DNA from 2 places in the Pseudomonas sp. T1.Ur genome. Region 2 is predicted to be linked to the other one. Evidence: predicted binding sites of a transcription regulator. Region 2 holds the regulator's gene; the other holds the start of a gene.

Evidence for each region. The regulator FliA, encoded in region 2, starts transcription of late flagellar genes. The targets are predictions, from matches to a motif close to CTAAAGTTTNNNNNNNNNNNGCCGNTAA.
Region 1: M8Q45_RS13065 (methyl-accepting chemotaxis protein) is a predicted target of FliA. The motif match lies at 1,869-1,896, and genes of this name have one in related genera.

Annotation. Positions count from the first base shown of each region.
Region 1 is NZ_JAMGSN010000001.1:2,941,022-2,944,157, forward strand. Features, by position in the region: gene M8Q45_RS13060 (TonB-dependent siderophore receptor) at 1-1,566, opposite strand, end outside; gene M8Q45_RS13065 (methyl-accepting chemotaxis protein) at 1,934-3,136, shown strand, end outside.
Region 2 is NZ_JAMGSN010000001.1:1,084,859-1,087,994, forward strand. Features, by position in the region: gene flhF (flagellar biosynthesis GTPase FlhF) at 1-335, shown strand, start outside; gene fleN (flagellar synthesis regulator FleN) at 452-1,282, shown strand; gene fliA (RNA polymerase sigma factor FliA) at 1,279-2,022, shown strand; gene M8Q45_RS05070 (chemotaxis response regulator CheY) at 2,190-2,561, shown strand; gene M8Q45_RS05075 (protein phosphatase CheZ) at 2,580-3,136, shown strand, end outside.

The DNA.
Region 1 (3,136 bases), 1.9 Mb from region 2:
ATTGACCGTGAAGGGAGTCACCACGTTTTTCTTCACAATATCGAACAACGCGAGGTTGATGTTCAAGCCCGGTAGCGGATCATACTTGGCGCCAATTTCATAGCTGCGGCCCTCTTCCGGATCGAAGACATTACCGGCGTCGTCCACATCATCATTGGGTTTGAACGATTTACTGTAGTTGCCATACAGCGACAACTCCTCGGTGGCTTTGTAGACCAGTCCGAGAAATGGCACAAAGGCGTCGCCGTTGTCATCGCGGTTCAGCTTGTACTTGCTGCCCAGACCTTGATCGCTGTATTGGTCGTAATGCTGATAACGTCCGCCAAATACCAGAATCCAACGATCATCCAGATGCCAGTTGTCTTTCAGGTACACGGAGCTGGAATTCAACTCGTTGCGCAGGTTGCTGTCGGTCGCGCTGATCACACTGGGCTCTGGCAAATTGCCATAAACCGGAGCAGTGATGTCAAAGCCTGGCTGCGGGCTGCCACGATAGGTCTTGCCCCGGTACTGATCGGAGACTTGGTTATCAACGCCAATCAGCAGATCATGGCGCTGGCCGAACAGTTCCTGTTTACCAATGAAATCCCAGCTGGCGTAACGGGTCTCGTCATCATAATGAGCGCCATTGGCCCTGCGGCGCAGAGTATTGCCTGCGAGCGTAGCCGGCTGCGCAATCGAAAGACTGTACCGGTCATTGTTCCAACCATAAGTCACCCGCGTCTTCCACGCGTCAGTCAGCTCATACTCGAACCGCGCAGTCGCCGTCTCACGAATCCCGACGCTCTTGGCCCAAGGCTCGTCCAGGCGCTTGTCGTAATCGATATCGGCCGGATGCCCATTGGTGAACACCGTGCCCCGGTCAAACGGATTGGAATATTCGTTGTACTCATAGCTCAAGTTCAACGAAGCACGATCCCCCGTCCAAGCCAGCGATGGCGCCACCAGCGTGCTCTCGTTGACGCCGTAGTTGCGCCAGTAATCCTCATGGCCGCGCTCGGCGATCAGGCGATAGGCCAATCCCGTGTCGCCCAAGGGGCCAGTGGTGTCCACGGCCAGGGTGCCGCCGCCTTCGCTGTAGGCGGAACCGCTCAGCGTGGTGCTCTGGGTGTACTCGGGCTTCTTGCTGATGACGTTGACCAGCCCGCCGGGTTCCAGGGCGCCGTACAACATCGAGGCCGGGCCCTTGAGCACTTCGACCCGCTCGGTGGTGGCGCTGAAGTTGTGGCCCAGGTTGGAGCGCACGCCGTCGCGCAGGATCGAGCCGTCATCGTTGGTGCCGAAGCCGCGCTTGACCAGCGAGTCCCGCGAGCCGCCGAGGGTGTTGCCCTGGCTGACGCCGCTGACGAACTTCATCGCGTCTTCCAGCGAGCGCACCTGATAATCCGCCAGCGTTTGCTGGGTCACCACGTTGATCGACTGCGCCTCTTCCTTGATCGGTACATCGCTCTTGCTCGCCGTGCTGGCTTGCGATGCCGTGTAGCCTTCGTCCTGAATGATCCGACTGCCTTGCACATCCGTAGTGGGCAGTTCGAGGGTGTCCTGCGCCCTCAAGGGGCTTGCCATGAAACAGCAGGACAGCGCGGGTAAAACACATTTGACGAGGGCGTTGCGGTAAGCGAGAGGGGTGGAACGATTCAAGACGCTGCACTCAAGGACGGGTTGTGAATGAGAGCGAATATACTTTGAGAATCATTCCCAGTAAATCTTTTGTATCAAATGATTATCGGCGTGATCCTTTGTGGGAGCGAGCTTGCTCGCGATGGCGATAGATCGGTTTCATTGATGTGGAACGTGCCGCCGCTATCGCGAGCAAGCTCGCTCCCACAGGATTTATTGCCAAAGTGATATCAAATCGCCCCGCTGCCCTAAAGCTTTGCCGTGAGCGGTCGAATGTATTCCATTAAGTGATTTTTTTCGCAGGAGCAGCGGCATGCAGACGTTAAAGGCCTTGTACGAGTCTATCGAGATGCAGTTTTTCGATACCCTCACCAAAAAGCTTTCAAGCCTTTTCCTGTTGGTCGCCGTCAGTGGGCTGTTGTATTGGGTGGCCCTCAGCGCCCGCGCCGATATCCTCCTGCAGCTGCGCGCGGCCCAGTTGGACGCGGCGCTGCTGGCGCAAATCGAAGGCCGGCTCGACAGCCTCACCCATGCCCTGCTCTTCGGCACGGTCCTGACGCTGGGCATGATCAGTTTCATGGTCTGGTATTTCCGCCACCTCATCGTGCGCCCCGTCACGGCGATGACCAAGGCCCTGGAAGAGATCGCCAATGGCGAGGGCGACTTGTCCAAGGACCTGCCGCTGGTCACCCACGATGAAATCCGCACGCTGGCCGCGACCTGTAACCGCTTCCTGGCCAAGCAGCGCGAGATCATCAGCAACGTCCAGGCGTTGACGGTGCACATCGCCGTCGAGTCGGCCCGTTCGCTGAAGAACATCAGCGACTCCAGCGACAGCGCGACCCACCAGGCGCGTTTCGCCAAGGAAGTGATGGAGCAGAGCAATACCGCCGTAGGCCGTATCGAAGAGGTGTCGCGCCAGACCCAGGGCATCTCCGGCACCACCGCGCAGAACCTGAGCATGGCCCGTGACTCCTACGCCGAACTGCTGGAAGTGACCGGCAACATCAGTGAGATTTCCAGCAGCCTCGGCGAATTCGCCGGGCTGGTGGACGCCCTTAACCAGCGCTCCTCGAGCATCAAGTCGATTGTCGGCCTGATCCAGCAGATTTCCGCCCAGACCAACCTCTTGGCGCTCAACGCCGCCATCGAAGCCGCGCGTGCCGGGGAAAGTGGCCGTGGCTTTGCCGTGGTGGCCGATGAAGTGCGAACCCTGGCGCAGAACGTCAGCCGGGCCACCGACGACATCTCGCGCAACATCGACGCCATGCTCCAGGAAGTCAGCTCGACCCACGAGCAAACCACCCAGATCAGCCACAGCGCCCGGGAAACCCAGAAAGTCGTGGAGCGTGCGTCCGGTCATTTCGAAAGCATGATCGTCGACTTCGAATCCACCAACGGCAAGCTGGCCGACATTGCCGATCACATCCAGCAATTCGCCGACACCAACACCGGCATCAACGAACGCGTCACCCAGATCCACGCCGACAGCCAGTCGATCGACCAGCGCATGCAG
Region 2 (3,136 bases):
CAAAAAATTATCTCGTGTTGGCAACCACCAGCCAGAAACAGGTTCTAACCGCCGCATACCACAGCTACAAACGCTGCGGGCTGGCCGGCTGCATCCTGACTAAGCTGGACGAAACGGCAAGCCTGGGCGAGGTGTTGAGCCTGGCGATCGGTCATGAACTACCGGTGGCCTACCTGACCGACGGGCCGCGGATCCCGGATGATTTGCATCTGCCGCGCCGTCATCAATTGGTCAGTCGTGCCGTGAGTGTGCAAATGCAGGAAGAACCCAGCGAAGAAGCCATGGCTGATATGTTCGCTGATATCTACCACAGTCCGACCAAGCAGGTTGGCTGAGGTATTCATGAATATTTTTTGTACCTACATCGATGGTCTGCCATGCATTGTTCCATATGTGAACGCGCAGCCAGTAATGTGGCCTCCGTCTAAGTAAGACAAGGTAAAGAACGAACATGGGCAGCATGCATCCCGTACAGGTGATCGCGGTGACCGGCGGCAAAGGTGGCGTCGGCAAGACTAACGTGTCAGTGAACTTGTCCCTGGCCCTGGCAGAGCTAGGCCGACGGGTCATGTTGCTGGACGCCGACCTGGGCCTGGCGAACGTCGACGTGCTGCTGGGGCTGACACCCAAGCGCACCCTGGCGGACGTGATCGAAGGCCGCTGCGAACTGCGCGACGTGCTCCTGCAGGGGCCCGGCGGGATTCGCATCGTGCCGGCCGCTTCCGGCACCCAGAGCATGGTGCACCTGACCCCGGCGCAGCACGCTGGCCTGATCCAGGCTTTCAGCGACATCGGCGATAACCTCGATGTGCTGGTGATCGACACGGCTGCCGGCATCGGTGACTCGGTGGTCAGTTTTGTCCGCGCCGCCCAGGAAGTCCTGCTGGTGGTCTGCGACGAACCGACGTCCATCACCGATGCCTACGCCCTGATCAAACTGCTTAACCGCGACTATGGCATGAACCGGTTCCGCGTCCTGGCCAACATGGCCCAGAGCCCGCAGGAAGGACGCAACCTGTTCGCCAAGTTGACAAAGGTCACGGATCGCTTCCTGGACGTCGCCCTACAATACGTCGGCGCAGTGCCTTACGACGAAAGCGTACGCAAGGCGGTCCAGAAGCAACGTGCCGTATATGAAGCCTTTCCACGTTCCAAATGCGCGCTGGCGTTCAAGGCGATCGCCCAGAAGGTCGATACCTGGCCACTGCCGGCCAACCCACGCGGGCATCTGGAATTTTTCGTCGAGCGTCTTGTGCAACAAACAGCAGGGCCCGTGTTATGACAGCCAGCGGTTACAACCATCTCTACAAAAAATCGGCACGGGACGCCCAATACGAATTGATCGAGCGTTACGCGCCATTGGTCAAGCGCATCGCCTATCACTTGCTGGCACGCTTGCCAGCCAGCGTCCAGGTCGAAGACCTGATCCAGGCAGGCATGATTGGCCTGCTGGAAGTGGCGAACAAATACGACGCGAGCAAAGGCGCCAGTTTCGAGACGTATGCCGGTATCCGCATTCGCGGCGCCATGCTCGATGAAGTCCGCAAGGGCGACTGGGCGCCGCGCTCGGTGCACCGCAATACCCGTATGGTCAGTGACGCGATTCGCGCGATTGAAGCTAAAACCGGGCGTGACGCTAAAGATCATGAGGTTGCGGCCGAACTCCAATTGAGTCTCGACGATTATTACGGGATTTTGAACGATACCTTGGGCAGTCGCCTGTTCAGTTTCGACGACCTGTTGCAGGACGGCGAACACGAGGGGCTGCATGAGGATGGCGCAAGTGCTCACATGGAGCCATCGCGCGACCTGGAAGATGAACGCTTCCAGAGTGCGTTGGCCGAAGCGATTGCCAATTTGCCGGAGCGTGAGCGACTGGTCTTGGCGCTGTACTACGACGAAGAGCTGAACCTCAAGGAAATCGGTGAGGTCCTGGGAGTCAGCGAATCGCGGGTCAGCCAGTTACACAGCCAGTGCGCGGCCCGTTTACGGGGGCGTTTGGGGGAGTGGCGAGCACGCTGACAGGCGGTGCGGAGATGCTGCGAGCGGGGCAGGCATGGCAAATGCCACGCCAGTCTCCATCCGTTGTGCTCCAGACCGTTGTCGAGTGTTGTGCCGGATTGATTGAAATGGCGCGTTCAGGTGCTGGGCGCGTTTAAGACTGCTTGGAGGTCGAATTGGACAAGAACATGAAAATCCTCATCGTTGATGACTTCTCAACGATGCGGCGGATCATAAAAAACCTGTTGCGTGACCTTGGGTTCACCAACACGGTCGAGGCCGACGATGGCACTACTGCCATTCCGGTTCTCAACAGCGGGAGCATCGACTTTCTGGTGACTGACTGGAACATGCCTGGCATGACCGGTATCGACTTGCTGCGCCATGTGCGCGCCGACGAAAAACTCAAGCATCTCCCGGTGCTGATGGTCACTGCCGAAGCCAAGCGCGAGCAGATCATCGAAGCGGCCCAGGCCGGTGTAAACGGCTATGTGGTCAAACCCTTCACGGCCCAGGCGTTGAAAGAGAAGATCGAAAAAATCTTCGAACGCATCGGTTAACGGCGCCACGGGGGAGCTATGGACAACGAATCTTCAATGGGCGATTTCGAATCGACCCTGAAAAAACATGCCCGCGAACTGGTCGACAGCCTTGAAAAGGGCCGCTTCGGCGATGCGGTTCAAATGATTCATGAGCTCAACCAGACCCGGGATCGTGGTCTGTACCAGGAAGTCGGCAAGCTCACCCGTGAACTGCACAGCGCGATCGTCAATTTCCAGATCGATCCGAACATGCCGCAGGCCGAGGAAGTCTCGCAGATTACCGACGCGACCGAGCGCCTTGGCTATGTGGTCAAGCTGACCGAAGCCGCGGCCAACCGCACCATGGACCTGGTGGAAAGCGCAACGCCCCTGGTCAACGGCCTGAGCGAGGAAGCCCAGGCGTTGAGCACCGATTGGGGACGGTTCATGCGTCGCGAAGTCGGCGCCGAGGAATTTCGGGAGCTGGCCCGGCGGGTCGACGGTTTCCTGACACGCAGCAGCGCCGAGAACCGCGCCGTGGCAAGCAACCTCAACGACATTCTGTTGGCCCAGGATTACCAGGACCTCACCGGCCAGGTAATCAAGCGCGTGAC